DNA from 4 places in the Allobosea sp. 10L417 genome. Region 3 is predicted to be linked to each of the others. Evidence: riboswitches for the same ligand, from Rfam matches in the RefSeq annotation. Region 3 holds a riboswitch; each other region holds the start of a gene.
What was found. Region 3 has a riboswitch for cobalamin ahead of AC1DE3_RS19280 (ribonucleoside-diphosphate reductase subunit alpha). Riboswitches for the same ligand answer to the same signal wherever they lie in the genome.

Region 1 (4,554 bases), on a different contig from region 3:
GCGCCCCAGGGGCGGTCGAAATGATGCCCGACGCGCCGGCCCACGCCCTGCACGACGAGGCGCATCGGCTTGCCCGGCACGGCGCTGAAGCCCTTCAGCCGCAGCACGCCCTCGGCTTCGGCGGCCTTGGCGACACGCGCCGTCAGCTCCTCCGGTGAAAGCCCCGCCGGCAGCGGCACGGCGACCGAGTCGAAATCGTCATGGTCGTGATCATGCTCGCCCTCGCCATGATGCGAGGGGCGGGCGGCGAGATCGCTTTCGGCCGCGGCACCCAAGCCCACGATCAGCGCCGGCTCGACCTTGCCATGGGCGGTCTCGACGATTTTGATCGCCTTGGGCAGGTGCTCGGCGATCTCGGCCTTGACCCGTGCGCGGCCGGCCTCGTCGACGAGGTCGCTCTTGTTGAGCAGGATAAGGTCGGCGCAGAGGATCTGGTCCTCGAATACCTCCTCCAGAGGGTTGTCGTGCTCGACGGAGACATCGGCCGCCTTCTGCGCCGCGAGCGCCTCGGGATCATCGGCGAACTGGCCATCGGCCACGGCCGGTCCGTCGACCACGGCGATGACGCCGTCGACGGTGACGCGGGCGCGGATTGCAGGCCAGTTGAAGGCCTGCACCAGCGGCTTCGGCAAGGCGAGGCCGGAGGTCTCGATCAGGATATGCTCGGGCGGGTTCGGCCGGTTCAGGAGCTTCTCCAGCGCCGGCACGAAATCATCGGCGACGGTGCAGCAGATGCAGCCATTCGGCAGCTCGACCACGTCCTCGTCGCTGCAGCCGGCGATGCCGCAGCCCTTCAGGAACTCGCCGTCGAAGCCGAGATCGCCGAACTCGTTGACGAGCACGGCGAGCTTCTTGCCCTGCGCATTCTCGAGGAGATGGCGCACCAGCGTCGTCTTACCGGCGCCGAGGAAGCCGGTGATGATCGTGCAGGGCGTCTTGCCCAGGTTCGTGGTTTGCGGAGCGTTCATGATGTCATCCTTGCTGGCGCGCCGGCAAAGGCGGCACGCGTGCGACCACGCCCTTGCGGAAGGACTGCGGCCGCTCTTTCCAGGGAACGATGCCGTTGGCGCTGGCGGCATAGGCCTCCGCCGCGCCGACGATCTCGTCGAGATGGGTGTCGGTGTCGAGGTCGCCGATCAGATAGGTCCATTTGCCATCGGCGCTGAGCGCGATGGTGCAGGGCCGCTTGCAGACGGCGAGGCATTCGACAGGCAGCACCGGGATGGTGCTGCCCTTTGCTGCGAGCTGAGCGGTGAGACGCTCCGCGAGCGCCAGCCCCGGCTGGTCGTAACCCTCCGGGAGATCGGCGCGCGCCCGCCTGCAGGCGGTGCAGACATGGATAGTGAGGTCGCCCTCGGACATGACTTGCCTTTCGCGCGGAGCCCGGAGGCTCCGCTGCCTTCAGCGCGCGAGCGCGGCGCGCCGGCTGGCCCAGGGCCAGAGCACGCCGACCATGAAGGCGGTGGCGAGCCAGAGCGCAGCCTGGATGCCGAGTGACAGAGCCGCGAAATGCGCCGCAACCTCGGCCGGCACCTTGCTCTCCGGCGCAGCCGGATGCGGGGCGCCGATCACATGCGGGAGCAGGATCACGACGACGGCCAGCAGCTTGAGCCAGGGCTGCTCGAAGCGCAGGAACAGGAAGAGCCCAAGCGCCGTGGCGATAGCGGTGACCAGCCACCAGAACTGCCGCTGCTCCAGCGCTGCGGAAGCCGCGCCCGGCAATTCCGGCGCGAGCCCCATCGCGGGGGCGAGCCCGAGCGCCAGGAAGCCGCAGGCGCCCCAGACCAGGGCGCTACGTTGGTCGATCGTATCGCCGGCCGCGATCATTCCCGCGAGCAGCAGCGCGGCGAAGCCGATTGCGGTCGCGATCGTCACTGCGCTGGTGAAGAGCGTGCGCTGGAGGCCGTCCTGCGGCTTCCATTCGGCATGGTCGTGGCCGGGCGCATCGCCAGCGGGGCCATGCGCGAGGATGATCTTCGCCTCGCCGTCGAAGGCGGCGAGCGTCGGCGCCTGCAGGCGCAACGCCGCCTCATAGGTCTCGGCCTTGAGGATCAGCGGGGTGGTGGTGACATGCTGGAGGGCGGCGACGATCAGCCCAGCCAGAAGCCCGGCCAGAATGCTGACCGTGAGAACACGCGTAACCATGGATGCTTTCCCTCAGTGGCAGGGGAAGGCGAGACCGTGGCGGGTATCGTGCCCGGCGTTGTGAACGTTCGTCGAGGCCGCGAAGCCGGTCGTGTAGATCAGCGCGACGCCGATCACGAGCGCGGCGGCGGCTGCCTTGACGCGTTCCGAGACGCTGAGTTGAGTGGTGGAAACCGAAGCGGTGTTCATGGGGCTCTCCGTGGCCGCCCCGCCGGCAGCCGGTTGGATCGTTGCGGGTCGACGGCAGGTCTCCTGGCTCGCGGGTCTGATGTTCCCCACCGCCTTCCCGGAGCGAGCGCTCCAGTGGCCGATGGCGGGAAACACCCGCTTACAGTTGCGGGGGCAGCCGCGGTATCTCACCGCGTTCCCTTTTCACCTCCTTGCGGAGGCACCGTCATGGACCATCATTAGCTATCGGCGTGCCGCTGTGCAATGCAGTGCGCCGTGGCAGAAACGTCATTCTCGGGCTTGACCCGAGAATCTCGTACAGGAAGAGGCTCGCCCTTTCGGATGGAGATGCTCGGGTCGAGCCCGAGCATGACGGCATAGGACTTTTCGATGGAATTGCCCCACCTCACCCTCGTCCTCGGCGGCGCCCGCTCCGGCAAGAGCCGCCATGCCGAGGCGCTGATCGAGGCTTGCCCGGCCCCCTGGAGCTACATCGCCACCGCCCAGGCCTATGACGACGAGATGCGCGAGCGCATCGCCGAGCATCGCGCACGCCGCCCGGAGGGCTGGCAGACCGTCGATGCGCCGCTCGATCTCGCCGAGGCCATCGCCGTCCGTCCGGCCGGCCGGCCCATCCTTGTCGATTGCCTGACGCTCTGGCTGACCAACCTCATCCTCGCCGAGCGCGATACGGCCGCGGCGCGCCAGGCCCTGATCGCCGCCTGCGAAAGCGTCTCCGCGCCGCTCGTGCTGGTCGGCAACGAGGTCGGCCTCGGCATCGTCCCGGAGAATGCGCTCGCCCGCCGCTTCCGCGACGAGGCCGGGCGGCTGCATCAGGCGCTTGCGGCGCGCGCCGGCCGCGTGGTCTTCATGGTCGCCGGATTGCCGATGCGAGTGAAATGATGACCGACACCGAAGACACCGCCCGCCACAAGGCCAAGATGGAGAAGCGCAAGGCGGTGCAGGACGCCGAGGTCGCTTCCAAGACCGTCGAGAAGGGCCTTCTCATCGTCAACACCGGCCCCGGCAAGGGCAAGTCAACGGCGGCCTTCGGCCTGATCTTGCGCGCGCTCGGACATGGCTGGCGCATCGGCGTGGTGCAATTCATCAAGGGCGCCTGGTCGACCGGCGAGCGCAAGGCGCTGGAAACCTTCGGCGATCAGGTCGCCTGGCACAGCATGGGCGAGGGCTTCACCTGGGAAACGCAGGACAAGGCCCGTGACATCGCTGCCGCCGAGCGCGCCTTCGCGAAGGCGAGGGAGCTGATGGCCGACCCCGAAATCCGGCTCCTGGTGCTCGATGAGCTCAACATCGCCCTGCGCTACGACTATCTGCCGCTCGCCGACGTCGTGTCGACGCTGGTCGCTCGCCGCCCAGACCTGCACGTCGTCGTCACCGGCCGCAACGCCAAGCCGGAGTTGATCGAGGCGGCCGACCTCGTCACCGAGATGACGTTGGTGAAGCACCACTTCGCCGCCGGCGTGAAGGCGCAGCAGGGCATCGAGTTTTAGTCACTCGGCCCATCTCGCGCGCCGATTGGCCCATGGCAGCGGAGGGCCGGGACACGGCGCGGGGTGGCGCAAGCTACCGCGGAGCCTGGATGCCGAGGCTGCGGCACATCTCCGCCTCCCGGTCCCGCACGAAACTTGCGTAGTCCCGCAGATGGACGCCATCGCTGAAGGCCGAGCGCGACCCCCGCATCTCCGCTGCAGTCTCGCGCCTAGGGACATGCCTAGTCCCGCCTTGCGAGCACTTCAATCAATAGCGAGACCAAAAGCCAGCGGCGCTCCTCGTCAAACCTTAGCGGAAGCGCGGCGGCGCGATCGCATGCCCGAACCATTCAACGAACCCGATGACGTCGAAGACCGGCCGCCCGGTGGCAGCAGCGACCGCCGCCGAATGCGGCGGAAGATTCGTGCATTCGCAGAGGATCGCGCCGACATTCGGATGGCGGCGGACCAGCGCGCGGGCGGCTGTCACGACTTCTTCCTCGAGCTTTGCGACGTCGGACACGCCGCCGCGATTGCCATAGACCTGGCGGAACAGGCTGTCCGGAGGCAGCCCCTCGATGGGAGTGTCGGGACGCACCCCGACGGCGGCCAGATGGCGCGCCGTCAACGCCTCCGCGGCGAAGGTGAGGATGCCGACTTGCTGGCCGGCGGGCAGCATGGCCTCGATCAACGGTGCCTGCAGCAGGCTGCTCGTGGCCACGGGAACCGGGAGTGCGGCGGCCAGCTCTCG
Region 2 (4,554 bases), on a different contig from region 3:
GCTCGAAGAACCAGCGCCGCTCGGGCCTCGTCTCCTTCTCCTCGAATTCGCGCCTGACCGCCCGGATCTTCTTGCGGAGCTCGATGCCGAGCCGGATCGTGTCGTCCCAGAGCACCTCTCCGGAACGGCCCTTCATCATCTGCGCGCCGACGTCGAGCGAGGCGAACAGCGGATAGAACGGCGAGGTCGAGGCATATTGCATGAAGCTCTCGTTGAAGCGCCGGTGCTCGACGCGCCGCTTCTGGCCCCTGATATGCCGATCCTTCATGTGGATCTGGGACGCCTGGCTGAAGCTCGCGAGCTGCTTGTGCGTCGACTGGGTCGCGATGATGCCGGGGGACTCCGGGCCGAGGCCGGAGAGGCCCATGGCGAAGCGGCCCGCATAGAGCGGATGGAACTTCATGAAGCCGGCCCAGGCTTCGTCGAAGAGGATGTAGTCGCAGAGGTGGCCGATCCGGTCGAGGATCATCTGCGCGCTGTGGATCGTGCCGTCATAGGTGCACTGTTCCACCACTGCGACCCGGAACGGGCGCGGCTTCCTCCAGGCGTCCGGGTCCTTGATAAGCGGATTGGTGCGGATGCGCTCGCGCAGCGCCTCCTCGTCGAAGCTCTCCCAGAGCATCGGGCCGATCAGCCCCCAGGCGTTGCGCGCGGTCGGGATATAGACCGGAATGCCCCCGGCGATCAGCAGCGCGCCGTGATGAGCCGCCTTGTGGTTGTTCCGGTCGAACAGCACGAGGTCGCCGTCCGAAACCAGCGCGGCGAGCGCGACCTTGTTGGAGGTCGAGGTGCCGTTCAGGACGAAATAGGTCTTCTCCGCCCCGAAAATTTGCGCCGCTTCCTTCTGCGCCTTCAGGGCCGGCCCCTCATGGGTCAGCAGGTCGCCGAGATCGAGCACGGAATTGTCGAGGTCGTCGCGGAACACAGCCTCGCCGAGATGCTCCATGAAGACGCGTCCGATCGGGCTACGGCTGTAGAAGACGCCGCCATTGTGTCCCGGGCAGGTCCAGAGATGGTTGCCTTCCTCGGCATAATCGACGAGCGCGCCGAAGAACGGCGTCTTCAGCGTCTCGGCATATTGCTTGAGACGGCTGATCAGGCTCTTGGCGATGAAGGGCGGGGTCTCCTCCGAGAGGAAGATATAGCCGTCGATGAAATCGAGCACCTCGACCGGTACGTCCTCGAAGCGCTTGCGGCGGATGAGCAGGATGATCGGAAAATCGAGGCCGCGCCGGCGCATCAGATTGATCAGCGCGGCAGTCTTGCCCTCAAGACCCTTCTTGCCCCAGTCGACCACCATGCAGCCGATGGCGGCATCGGTCTGGACCGCGATCTCGGCATCTTCGAGCTTGCGCGCCTTGACGACCTCGAAGCCCGAGCGCTCGATCTCCTCGATGATTTGGTTGAAGCGGATCCCTTCGAGATCCTCGGCATCGAAATTCGGCGTCGCGAACAGAAAGGTGAAGCGCCTGAAATAATCCATGCCGTCTCCGCTGGCGTGAACTTACGACACTGAGTGAGTCTTGCGACAATCCGGCGACCAACGATGCAACTGCATCAGCGAGGTCCCGGTGCCCCATCTTTCCCCGGAATTCAGGCCAAAGATGCGCAGCCCCGGCCGGAACGTCGGCTGGCCCGATCCCGTCTCGCCGGGGACTGTAGCAGATGGTGGTCTGCTGTCGCTGCAGCGCCAAGCCGGTTTGACGCGGCCGCATTTCCGCCCTAATCGTCGCCGCGACGGTTCCTTCACGGGATCAAAAGGGAACGCGGTGCGGGCGAATTTCTGCCCCATGCCGCGGCTGCCCCCGCAACTGTAAGCGGCGAGCCTTTCGCCAGACGCCACTGGGACCTCGGACCTGGGAAGGCGGCGTGAAGGCACCGACCCGCGAGCCAGGAGACCTGCCGTCAACCGTGGTCACACGCGAACACGTTCGGACGGGGTGCGCCGATCGCTGATTAGACTGTTTGCCGCCTCCCGCGCGGCCGATGGGAGATCGCGTTCGCGGTGACGTGCCACTGACGTCAACCGCCCGAGGTCTCCATCGTGAACGTCTTCTCTCCAGCCGCAGGACGCGGCCGCCTGCTGCTTTCCGCCTCCCTTCTCGCCCTCGCCTGCTCTGCCCCTGCCCTGGCGCAAAGCGACGCCGGCCCGGTCGCGCTCGACGAGATCGTGGTCAGCGCCACGGGGACGCCGACCCCGGCGCGCGAGATCGCGAGCTCCGTCACCGTCATCACTGCGAAGGAGATCGAGCAGCAGCAGCGCCGCACCCTGCCGCAGGCGCTCGCGACGGTGCCCGGCATGAACATCGTGCAGACCGGCGGGCCGGGCGGGCAGACCTCGGTCTTCATGCGCGGCACCAACTCGAACCACGTCAAGGTGCTCATCGACGGAATCGAGGCCAACGACCCCGCGACTCCCAATCGCTCCTTCGATTTCGGCTCGATGCTGACGGACGATATCGAGCGCATCGAGGTGCTGCGCGGCCCGCAGAGCGGCCTCTATGGGGCCAACGCGCTCGGCGGCGTGATCTCGATCACGACGAAGCGCGGCGAGGGTCCACCAAAGGCAACGGCACGCGTCGAGGCCGGCTCTCACGGCACATTCAACCAGTCTGCGGGCTTCAGCGGCGGCGACGACCGCTTCAACTACGCCTTCAACGCCGCCCACTTCCGCTCGGACGCGACCGATGTGACGCCACCGAACCTTGTCCCGCCGGGCCGGCGCATCAACCCCAATGCCTTCGACAATTACAACTATTCAGGCCGCGTCGGCGTTGCGCTCAGCGACACGCTGACACTCAACTGGATCGGCCGCTATCAAGACGGGCAGCTGCGTTTCACCAGCGACACCGGCTTCCCGAGCCGGCCTGCGCCCTATCGCTCGCTGCAGAACTACGCCCAGGCCTTCACCCGCGGCGAGGTCGTCTGGGACCCGTTCGGCGGGCGCTTCGTCAACACCTTCGGCGTCTCCTACACCAACCAGGACCGGGCAACGCGGACGGCGAACGGAACGACCGGCATCCTCGGCCTGCCCAACGAGAATCTGGGCGAGCGCACCAAGCTCGACTGGCGCGGCAATTTCGAGATCGCCAAGGGCCACAACCTGCTCATGGGCCTGCAATACGAGCGCGAGCGCCTGGATACGGGCCTCGTCGCCTCCAACGGCAACAAGGCTGGCTTCCTCGAATATCAGGGCAATATCCAGGACCGCTTCTTTCTGGTGGCCAATATCCGACGCGACGACGACGACAGCTATGGCGGCCACACCACCTACCGCATCGCCCCGGCGCTGATCATCCCCGGCACCGAGACCAAGCTGAAGGCGAGCTACGGCACCGGTTTCAAGGCGCCGACGCTCAACGAGCTCTTCGTCGACTATCGCCCCGGGTTCAATTTCCATGGCAATCCGAACCTGAATCCGGAAGAAAGCCGCGGCTGGGATGCCGGCTTCGAGCAGCCGCTTTTCGACCGGAAGCTGCAGTTCGGTGCGACGTGGTTCCAGAACGACATCGACAACCTGATCGTCACCAACGCCACCTTCGATTCCTATGCGAATGTCGGAAAGGCCAGAACCAAGGGCGTCGAGGCCTTCGCCGCGCTGGAGATTTCGCCGCAATTCCGCATCCGCGCCGACTACACCTTCACCCTCGCCAAGGACGAGATCGCGCGACAGGAGCTGCTGCGCCGGCCGCGACACAAGGCGAGCGCAACCGCGACATGGACGCCGACCGACAAGCTCACGCTCTCGGCGACGCTGCTCTACGTCGGCTCCTGGGTGGACGGCAATCGCGACTTCTCGGTCGCCCGAATGAACGCGAAGGGCGCGACGCTGGTCAATCTCGCGGCCGAATACAAGGCGACCGACAAGGTCACCGTGTTCGGCCGCATCGACAATCTCTTCGATAAGCGCTGGGAGAACCCCGTCGGCTTCCTGTTTCCGGGCCTCGGTGCCTTCGGCGGCATCAAGGTGGCCATCGGCGGCTGAGCGCGCCCCGCGCCCCGCGCGATTTTCGTGGCGTTGCCATGACGGCCTCCGCCGCCATGGCAATCGGCGTTGCGCCGGACGATGACACGCGCGACCGCCACGCCCGGCGCGGGCTGCCGCGAATGCGCCGGTCGATTCAGCGCTTCTCCATCTCCGCCAGATAGGTCCGCACGGCCCATTCAGGCCCGTGCCAGGAGGCGCTGCCCTTGCCCTGCAGCTCGGGCGCGTCCTTCCAGCCCGGCTCGATGCCGGTCATGTCCGGCAGCAGATGGGCGATGCCCTTGTGGCAGTCGATGCAGGTCTTCTCGCCGGTCACCAGGAAGCGGCTGTGGATCTCGGCCGCACGGCGCGTCTGTTTGGTGAAGTCCATCGCGACCGAGGAATGGCAGTTGCGGCATTCGAGCGAGTCGTTCGCCTTGAGCCGCGCCCATTCGTGCTTGGCGAGCTCGAGCCGGTGATTGAGGAACTTCTCGCGCGTCGAGATCGTGCCGAAGATCTTGCCCCAGACCTCCTTGGAGGCCTGCATCTTGCGGGCGATCTTGTCCGTCCAGTTATGCGGCACATGGCAG
Region 3 (4,554 bases):
TTGCGCAGGCCGGCGATCATCCAGCCGGAGAGATAGACATACGCGCCCTTGGCCGTGCCGCGCAGCCGCTTGACCGACTTGATCATCTGCTGGGCGTGGAATCCCGACCAGCAGCCAAGCGATTGCGTGAATTGCGATGGGTCGGCGTCGTAGATCGCCATGTCGCGGCGAACCACGCTCGCCATGGCGCGGGCGATGTCGAGATGCGTGTCGAAGCTGTTCTGCTGCCGCAACTGCACGATGTCATCCACCGCGACGCCGCCGGGGCCGAAGCCGGAGGGATAGCGGGCGAGAAGCTCGGCCCTCAGTTCCGAATAGGTTTTGCGCGGAGCCGCCTGCGCCTTGGCGGCGGTGTTCGTCCCGCGATGTCCGGCGACTGGGTCGAAACCGATCACATCCATTGCGAAAGCCCTCTCGTTTGATAAGAATAACTCACACAATATTCGCTATTGCTGCGGCGCAAAATGACTGAAAATGTGAAATAATGCGAATGGCATAGGACGTGTTTGCGAATTTTGCGAATGGAACTTGCCTATGAAGAAGGTCTTTGCGGGCGTCCGCCTCAAGCGCCTGCGCGAAGAGCGCGGCTTGACCCAGCTTGCGCTCGCTCAGGCGCTCGAGGTGTCGCCGAGCTATCTCAACCAGATCGAGAAGAATCTGCGCCCGCTGACCGTCCAGGTGCTGCTGAAGATCAACGCGGTCTTCGGCGTCGACGTCCAGCTCTTCTCGGAAGGGGATGAGGCGCGGATGGTCGCCGACCTGCGCGAGGTCTTCGCCGATCCGGCCAATGGCGATTCCGTGAGTGTCAGCGAGATCCGCGAGGTGGTGGAGAACATGCCCGCGCTCGGCCGGGCGGTCGTCGCGCTGCATCGGCGCTACCGCAACGCGCTGGAGCGGGCCGATGCGATGGCGGGCGAACTCGGGCTCGGCAGCGGCGGCGAGGCGACCTTCCGGGCGCTGATGCCGCATGAGCAGGTGCGGGACTTCTTCTACGCGCACCACAATCATTTTTCCGAACTCGACGAAGCGGCGGAGCGCATCTTCGAAACGGCGGATTTGAAGGTCGGGCAGGTGGCGGAGGGGCTAGCCCGCCGCCTCGATCGCCGGCATGGCGTCCGTATCCAGCTCTCCAATGACATGGCGGGGCAGGCCCAGCGGCGCTATGACCCGAAGGAGCGCCGGCTTCACCTTTCGGCTCTCCTCGATCCCGGACAGCGCGCCTTCCAGATAGCCACGCAGATCGGCTTCCTGGAAATGGAGGAGGCGATAGGGCGGCTGGCCGAGGAGGCTGCGGCCGGGGCGGCGGAGGTGCACGCGCTCGCCCGCATTGGCCTCGCCAATCACTTCGCCGCGGCGCTGCTCATGCCCTATCGCACCTTCCTCGATGCAGCGGAGGCCGAGCGCTACGATATCGACCGCCTCGCCCGGCGTTTCGGCGTCGGCTTCGAATCCGTCTGCCACCGCCTGTCGTCGCTGCAGCGGCCGGGGGCGCCGGGCGTGCCGTTCTTTTTTGTCCGGGTCGACCGGGCCGGCAATATCTCCAAGCGGCAATCCGCGACCGATTTCCACTTCTCGCGGGTAGGCGGAACCTGTCCGCTCTGGAACGTCTACGAAGCCTTCGCGCAGCCCGGGCGCATTCTGACGCAGACCGCGCAGATGCCGGACGGGCGGACCTATCTCTGGATCGCCCGCACCGTGAACGACGCGGTTGGCGGCTACGGCGACATCGGCAAGACCTTCTCGATCGGGCTTGGCTGCGATATCCGCCATGCGAGCCGCCTCGTCTATTCGAAGGGCCTCGATCTGGGCGACCCGAGCGCGGCGACGCCGATCGGCGCCGGCTGCAAGGTCTGCGAACGCTCGAACTGCCCGCAGCGGGCTTTCCCGCCGATCGGCAAGCCGCTCGCCATCGACGAGCGCATGCACGGCTTCGTGCCGTACAACGCCGTGTAAGGCCTTTCATACTGGGCGTGGCGAGGCCTTGGGCTCGCGTTGCGGTATGCCTGCCGGGCCGACGGTGGCGATGATCGAAGGCGCCGAATGAAGGGCATAGCGACCTATTGACACCGGAACAGCGTTGGCCACTAGATCTGGTGGTCGATGGTCTCTCGAATCGCAAGATCGAGAGCTAAGAGGGAAGCCGGTGCGAAGCCGGCGCTGCCCCCGCAACTGTAAGCGGCGAGTTCACGTCCACGATTGAGTCACTGAGACCGCAAGGTCTTGGGAAGACGGGACGAGAGCGCTGACCCGCGAGCCAGGAGACCTGCCGCGACACCATGAACGTCCACGGGCGGGGTGTCCCGGTGGTGCGCTTGGCAGGTCGCGGCCTTGTGGTGCCGCGCGCCTTCTCGACGCAACCGCTCTGGCCTTTGCCCCCAACATTTGGGGTTGATGCCATGTCTCTTTCTCTTGAAGCCGAGCGGCCGGTTGCCGTTTCTCCGGCCGCCGATCCTGTGGTGGCCAAGGCCGCGGCTAGCGAACCCGGCTACCAGGTCATTCGCCGCAACGGCGCAGTGACGCCGTTCGACCCTTCGAAAATCTCGGTCGCGCTGACCAAGGCGTTCCTGGCGGTCGAGGGATCGAACGCCGCCGCTTCGCGTCGCATCCACGAAGCCGTCGCGGAAATGACCGACCAGGTCGTCGCCGGGCTGACCCGTCGCGCCGCGAACGGCCGCACCTTCCATATCGAGGACGTCCAGGATCAGGTGGAGCTCGCGCTGATGCGCGGCGAGCACCACAAGGTCGCTCGCGCCTATGTGCTCTATCGTGAGGAACGCGCGCGCGAGCGAGCCAAGGCGCTGTCTGAAGCGAAGCCTGCTAAGTCGGCCGCACCAGCCTTCCGAATGAAGCTGGCCGATGGCGCGATGGTGCCGCTGGATTCTGCTCGCCTCGACAAGGTGGTGCGCGAGGCCTGCGCCGGTCTCGATGGTGTCGCGGCCGAGCCGATCCTGACGGAAACCCGCCGCAACCTCTATGACGGCATTTCGCTCGACGAGCTGGCGCTGGCGCCGATCCTAGCTGCCCGCACGTTGATCGAGAGCGAGCCGAACTACGCCAAGGTCTCGGCCCGCCTGCTGCTCGACAAACTGCGCCGCGAGGCGCTCACCTTCGTCCAGGGTCATACCGAGCAGGCGACGCAGGAAGAGATGGCCGCCGGCTACGGCGACTATTTCGCGGCCTACCTCAAGACCGGCATCGAGAACGAACTGATCGATCCCGAGCTCGGCCGCTTCGACATTGTCCGTATCGCTACGGCGCTGAAGCCGGAGCGCGACCTGCAATTCGACTACCTCGGCTTCCAGACGCTTTACGACCGCTACTTCCTGCATGTCCGTGGCAACCGCTTCGAGCTGCCGCAGGCCTTCTTTATGCGCGTCGCCATGGGCCTCGCCATCCGCGAGATCGACCGGGAAGCGCGGGCGATCGAGTTCTACGACCTGCTGTCGTCCTTCGATTTCATGGCCTCGACGCCGACCCTGTTCAATTCGGGCACGCTGCGTCCGCAACTCTCCTCCTGCTTCCTGACCACGGTCGCCGACGACCTCGACGGCATCTTCAAGGCAGTGAAGGACAACGCCCTGCTCGCCAAATATTCCGGCGGGCTCGGCAATGACTGGACGCCGGTGCGGGGCTTGGGCGCCCATATCAAGGGCACCAATGGCGAGAGCCAGGGCGTCGTACCGTTCCTCAAGGTTGCCAACGATACAGCCATCGCGGTCAACCAGGGCGGCAAGCGCAAGGGCGCGGTCTGCGCCTATCTCGAGACCTGGCATGTCGATATCGAGGAGTTCCTCGACCTCCGCAAGAACACCGGCGACGACCGCCGCCGCACCCATGACATGAACACGGCGAACTGGATTCCCGACCTGTTCATGCAGCGCGTCGAGGCGGGCGGCGACTGGACGCTGTTCTCGCCCGACGAGGTGCCGGACCTGCACGATCTCTATGGCAAGCCGTTCCGGGAAGCCTACGAGACCTATGAGGCGAAGGCCGCCCGCGGCGAGCTGCGTGTCCATAAGAAGTTGAAGGCCGTCGATCTCTGGCGACGCATGCTGACCATGCTGTTCGAGACCGGCCATCCCTGGATCACCTTCAAGGACGCCTGCAATCTCCGCTCACCACAGCAACATGCCGGAGTGGTGCATTCATCCAATCTTTGCACCGAGATCACCCTCAACACCTCGGCCGACGAGGTCGCGGTCTGCAATCTCGGCTCGGTCAATCTCGCCGCCCACGTCGGCCCCGACGGGCTCGACCAGGCTCGGCTGGCGCGGACCGTGAAGACGGCGATGCGCATGCTCGACAACGTCGTCGACATCAATTTCTACACGATCCCGGAAGCGCGCCGCTCGAACCTGCGCCACCGTCCGGTTGGGCTCGGCATCATGGGCTTCCAGGACGCGCTCCAGACGCTGCGCCTGCCGACGGCGTCGGAGGAGGCCGTCGCCTTCGCCGATACGTCAATGGAGGCGATCAGCTTTCATGCGATCTCGGCCTCGGTCGATCTTGCCGCCGAGCGCGGCCGCTACCCGAGCTTCGAGGGTTCGCTCTGGT
Region 4 (4,554 bases), on a different contig from region 3:
GAGCCCGACGCGGGCGAGCGCCGCGTTGACGGCGGCCTCGTCCGCAGCGGCCCAGGAGGCGAGCGCGGCGCGATGCGGCGTGCGGCCGAGGCGCACGACGTCGCAGACCGAGAGCTGGACCTCGGTCGTCGCCTGCTGCTCGACGAAGGCAAGCCGGCGCGCCAGTTCGCGGCGTGGCACGGCGGCGATGTCGCGCGCGTCGAGCGTCACGACGCCGCTCGCCACGTTGCGCAATCGGCAGAGCAGCCGGAGCAGGCTCGATTTGCCCGAGCCGTTGGGGCCGATCAAGCCGAGGATGCGGCCGGGAGCGGCATGAAGCGTCACGCCGTCGACGATCATCCGTCCGGCTGCGCCCCAGCGCACATCTTGGGTCGCGAGCGTCATGCGGGCTTCCGGGCGCGGTAGAGGATCAGCGCGAAGGCCGGTGCGCCGAACAACGCGGTGACCACGCCGATCGGCAGGATCTGCTGCGGCACCAGCACGCGCGAGAGGATATCGGCGAGGATCATGAAGATCGCGCCGATGACGAGGCTGGCCGGCAGCAGCCGGGCATGGCCCGAGCCGACGAGGAAGCGCGCGGCATGGGGGATGACGAGGCCGACGAAGCCGATCGTGCCGACGATGCTGACCATCGCGGCGGTCATCACGGCGGTCGTTGCGAACAGGACGATCCTCACGCGCATTACCGCCACGCCCAGTGAGGCGGCGGCGTCGGCGCCGAACGCGAAGGCATCGAGCGCCTTGGCGTGCAGCATGCAGATGCCGAAGCCGATCAGCGCAACCGGGGTCGCGATCCACAGATCCGGCCAGCGCACCCCGCCGAAATTGCCCAGCAGCCAGAACATCACGCCGCGCGCCTGCTCGGCGCTGGCGAGCGTCGTCACGATGGTTGCGGTCGCGGCGTTGAAAAGCTGCGAGGCGGCGACGCCGGCCAGGATGACGCGGTCGCTCGCGCCGCCGGCCCCCGCCGCTAGCAGCGCGACGACGGCAAGCGCCGCGCAGGCGCCGATGAAGGCGCCGGTCGACAGGCTGACCGCCATGCCGCCGATGCCGACCCCGAGGATCAGCACCGCGACGGCGCCGGTGGAGGCGCCGGCCGAGATGCCGAGGATATAGGGCTCGGCCAGCGGGTTGCGCAGCAGCGCCTGCAGGATCACGCCGGAAAGCGCCAGCGCCCCGCCGCATAGCCCCGCCATCAGCGCCCGGCTCAGGCGGTAGTCGAAGATGACGCCCTGCTGGATCGCGCCGACCGGCAGGCCGAGATCGAACAATCCGTTGCCGAGCGCCTTGAGCGCGACATCGAACGGGATCGCCATCTCGCCGATCGTCACCGCCAGCGCCACCGAGACGGTAAGCGCCACCAGCGAGAGGAGCGCGATGCCGATCCGCGCCGGCCAATTCGGGCCGTGGGCGGCGTGGCTCAAGGGGTGAGGCCGAAGCTGGCGATCGCCTTGGCGAGCGTCTCGATCCCATCGACCGTGTCGAGCCCCGCGCGGGTCGCGCCCACGTCGATGATCACGACGCGGTTGTTCGTCACCGCGTCGAGCTTGCTGGCAACGGGGTCGGTCTTCAGGAATGCGAGCTTCTTTTCGATGTCATCAGCCGGGAAGCGGCGGCGGTCCATCTTCACGGTGACGATTACGGCCGGGTTGGCGGCGGCGATGCTCTCCCAGCCGACCAGCGGCCATTCCTCATTGGTGGTGATGATGTTGCGCGCCCCGAGCTTGGACAGGATATAGGCGGGCACGCCGTTCCTACCGGCCATGAAGCCGTCGCCCTTGATGTCCTTGCTGGAGAACCAGACGACGACGGGCACATCCTGCGCTTTCAGCTTCGCGACGGACTCGACCGCCTTGTCCTCGCGCGCCTTCAGTTCGGCGACAAGCTTCTCTGCGCGGTCGGAAACATCGAAGATCTGCCCGAACTCGCGGATGTTGCGATAGACCAGCTCCATCGAGAACATCTGCGTGCGCACGCCGTCACCCGGGCCTGAATTGTCCTTGCCGACGCAATCGGTCGGCGAGACATAGGTCGGCACCTTCACCTTGTGGAACTGGTCGCGCTTGCCGACGATGCCGTTCGGCCCGACATGCCATTCGAACATCGCGGTGACGAGATCGGGCTCCTGCCCGACCACCGCCTCGAAGCTCGGATCATTGTCGGCGAGGCGCTTCACCTTGGCGTTGACGGCCTCATAGGGCTTGGCCACCGGCGAGAACCAGACGGCGGTGCCGACCACCCGGTCTCCGAGGCCGAGCGCGTAGAGAATCTCTGTCTGGGTCTGGCCGATCGCGACCACGCGCTTGGGCGGTGCGTTGAAGGTGATGGTCTCCCGGCAATTCTCCAGCGTCAGCGGGTATTGCGTCGGCGCTGCGGCGACCGGCGCGGCGAACAGGACAAGGCCGGCTGCGGCGGCGAAAAGGGTGGGCAGCAGCGAAAAGGCGGGACGCATGGGGGCAACCGGGCTGACGCGGGCACCGCGTCGGCGAAACCGGGCGGTTTCGGCGCGATGTTCACAAGATGTAACAATGTTGCATTTCTCATAGGTCGCACGACGTGGACGCGTCAAGCGTGTCGCGGCCCTTGCGGCGGCCCGGCCGAAGATCATGGACATGGAATTCATCGCTCCCCGAGATGAGGCGGGGGAGCTTCGATGGATACGGCCGGAAGGCGCAGCTCTGGAGCCGGCCGCCGACGCGCACCCCTCCGGAACACCCCGCCCGAAAGACGCCTTGCGATCGCGGCAGGTCTCCTGGCTCACGGGTCGACGCCTGATCCGCCCGGCCTTCCCGGCGCAGGGCGCCAGTGGACGATGGACGGAGGGCTCGCCGCTTACAGTTGCGGGGGCAGCCTCGGCATTGGCGCGGGAAGCGCCTCACCGAATTCCCTCTTAGCTCCGGGCGTGACCCGGAGAACCTCGATCGAGCGGCACCATAGAGCGGCGCCGAAGCCCGTCAAGCGATACGACGTTAGGTCAGCGTCCGGAACAGGCTGAATTGCGAGAAGAGCGCGGCGGTGCCGCCGGTATGGAGCACGCAAGCGGGCTCGCCGCCGGCAATCCCTCCATCGGCAACCCGCTCGAGGAAGCAGGCGCAGGTCTTCGCGGTGTAGACATGTTCGATCAGGATGCCCTCGGTGCGCGCGAAGCTCAGGATGGCCGCTTCCGAGGCCGGAGTCGGGGCGCCCCAGCCGTCGCCGAGATAGCCCATGTGATAATGCAGGGGCGCGGCCTCCAGCGAGTCGACGTCGAGCCCCGTCCGCTCCCGCAGGCCCTCGTAGATCGCCCGGACACGCCCCGCCAGCTCCGTCAGCGCATACTCGACGCTGACGAGATGGATGCGGAAGGGGTGCCCCAGCAGGGCGTTGCCGAAGAGGAAGCCAGCCTCGGTCGGCCCCATCGAGCCGGCAAGAAAGACATGCTTGATCGGGGCTTCTTCACCTTGCGACTGCTCATGCAGCTCGAAGGCGGCCCGAACATAACCCATCGCGCCCAGCACGGGATCGCCGACGATGTAGGGCGTCCGGCCCTGCCGGGCGAGTTCTGCGGCGGCCGCTGCAAGCGCCGCGTTGCGCTGGCTTTCATCGACCGGTCCGAGGAAGCGCAACTCCGCGCCGAACAGCCGGTTGAGGAAGGAGGCCTGGCGGTTCTCCTGCGTGTCGGCCGCATTGTGCAGGACGAGGCAGTCGAGCCCGACGAGCGAAGCCGCCGCGGCCGTCAGACGGCAGAGATTGGAGCTGGCGCCGCCGCCTACTAGGAGGATATCGGCCTTCTGCCGCAGCGCGTCCCCCAGCCAGTATTCAAGGCTCCGCAGCTTGTTGCCGCCGAGCGCGATTGGCATCAGATCATCGCGCTTGGCGTAGATGCCGGGCCGCGCGAGCTTCTCCTCGAAACGGTGCAGCCGCTGAAGCGGCGTCGGAGTGTCGAGCAGAACGTGGCGGGCCTCGCGCAGGAGGCTGGAGAGCTCAGGCTTCATCGTTTCGCCCCACTATGCCGGCCATCAGCCGCCATACTGGTCGTCGGAGACCTGCTCCAGCCACTCCACGACCTTGCCGTTCTCGGCTTCCTGAACGGCGATATGGGTCATCCCGGTCGAAGGCGCCGCGCCGTGCCAGTGCTTTTCGCCGGGCGGGAACCAGACAACGTCGCCGGGCCGGATCTCCTCGATCGGACCGCCCCAGCGCTGCACCCGGCCGACCCCGCTGACGACGATCAGCGTCTGGCCGAGGGGATGCGTATGCCAGGCCGTCCGCGCCCCCGGCTCGAAGGTGACGCTCGCGCCCTGCACGCGCTCCGGCGCATGCGGATTGAAGAGCGGGTCGATCCGGACCGATCCGGTGAACCAGTCGGCCGGTCCTTTTCCGGATGGGCGCGAGCCCGCGCGCATGATCTCCATGACGATCTCCTGATGGTTTGAACTGCGGCGACCGGGAATCGGTGCTGTCGACAGCCACGCGAAGCCCATTGTTTCGGCAGGAGGGGATCACCCGAAGACTGCGACCGTCAAGGCCTCTCGCGCTGGTCGCAACGGCGTTCTCGATTGGGACTTTCTCAGA

Region 1: another riboswitch for cobalamin. It lies ahead of AC1DE3_RS11625 (CbtB domain-containing protein); the one in region 3 lies ahead of AC1DE3_RS19280 (ribonucleoside-diphosphate reductase subunit alpha).
Region 2: another riboswitch for cobalamin. It lies ahead of AC1DE3_RS08025 (TonB-dependent receptor plug domain-containing protein); the one in region 3 lies ahead of AC1DE3_RS19280 (ribonucleoside-diphosphate reductase subunit alpha).
Region 4: another riboswitch for cobalamin. It lies ahead of AC1DE3_RS11910 (ABC transporter substrate-binding protein); the one in region 3 lies ahead of AC1DE3_RS19280 (ribonucleoside-diphosphate reductase subunit alpha).

What each region holds. Positions count from the first base shown of each region.
Region 1 covers NZ_JBFTJP010000003.1:247,804-252,357, reverse strand. Annotated here, with positions in the region: gene cobW (cobalamin biosynthesis protein CobW) at 1-968, opposite strand, end outside; gene AC1DE3_RS11635 (DUF1636 family protein) at 973-1,362, opposite strand; gene AC1DE3_RS11630 (CbtA family protein) at 1,402-2,145, opposite strand; gene AC1DE3_RS11625 (CbtB domain-containing protein) at 2,158-2,334, opposite strand; cobalamin riboswitch at 2,371-2,556, opposite strand; gene cobU (bifunctional adenosylcobinamide kinase/adenosylcobinamide-phosphate guanylyltransferase) at 2,704-3,216, shown strand; gene cobO (cob(I)yrinic acid a,c-diamide adenosyltransferase) at 3,216-3,824, shown strand; gene AC1DE3_RS11610 (aspartate/glutamate racemase family protein) at 4,114-4,554, opposite strand, start outside.
Region 2 covers NZ_JBFTJP010000002.1:382,160-386,713, reverse strand. Annotated here, with positions in the region: gene AC1DE3_RS08030 (Orn/Lys/Arg family decarboxylase) at 1-1,483, opposite strand, end outside; cobalamin riboswitch at 1,722-1,921, shown strand; gene AC1DE3_RS08025 (TonB-dependent receptor plug domain-containing protein) at 2,045-3,985, shown strand; gene AC1DE3_RS08020 (cytochrome c3 family protein) at 4,122-4,554, opposite strand, start outside.
Region 3 covers NZ_JBFTJP010000008.1:54,853-59,406, reverse strand. Annotated here, with positions in the region: gene AC1DE3_RS19290 (isocitrate lyase) at 1-401, opposite strand, end outside; gene AC1DE3_RS19285 (short-chain fatty acyl-CoA regulator family protein) at 535-1,953, shown strand; cobalamin riboswitch at 2,084-2,285, shown strand; gene AC1DE3_RS19280 (ribonucleoside-diphosphate reductase subunit alpha) at 2,397-4,554, shown strand, end outside.
Region 4 covers NZ_JBFTJP010000003.1:306,217-310,770, reverse strand. Annotated here, with positions in the region: gene AC1DE3_RS11920 (ABC transporter ATP-binding protein) at 1-384, opposite strand, end outside; gene AC1DE3_RS11915 (FecCD family ABC transporter permease) at 381-1,424, opposite strand; gene AC1DE3_RS11910 (ABC transporter substrate-binding protein) at 1,421-2,452, opposite strand; cobalamin riboswitch at 2,726-2,935, opposite strand; gene AC1DE3_RS11905 (1-aminocyclopropane-1-carboxylate deaminase/D-cysteine desulfhydrase) at 2,970-3,974, opposite strand; gene AC1DE3_RS11900 ((R)-mandelonitrile lyase) at 3,999-4,394, opposite strand; gene AC1DE3_RS11895 (IclR family transcriptional regulator) at 4,550-4,554, opposite strand, start outside.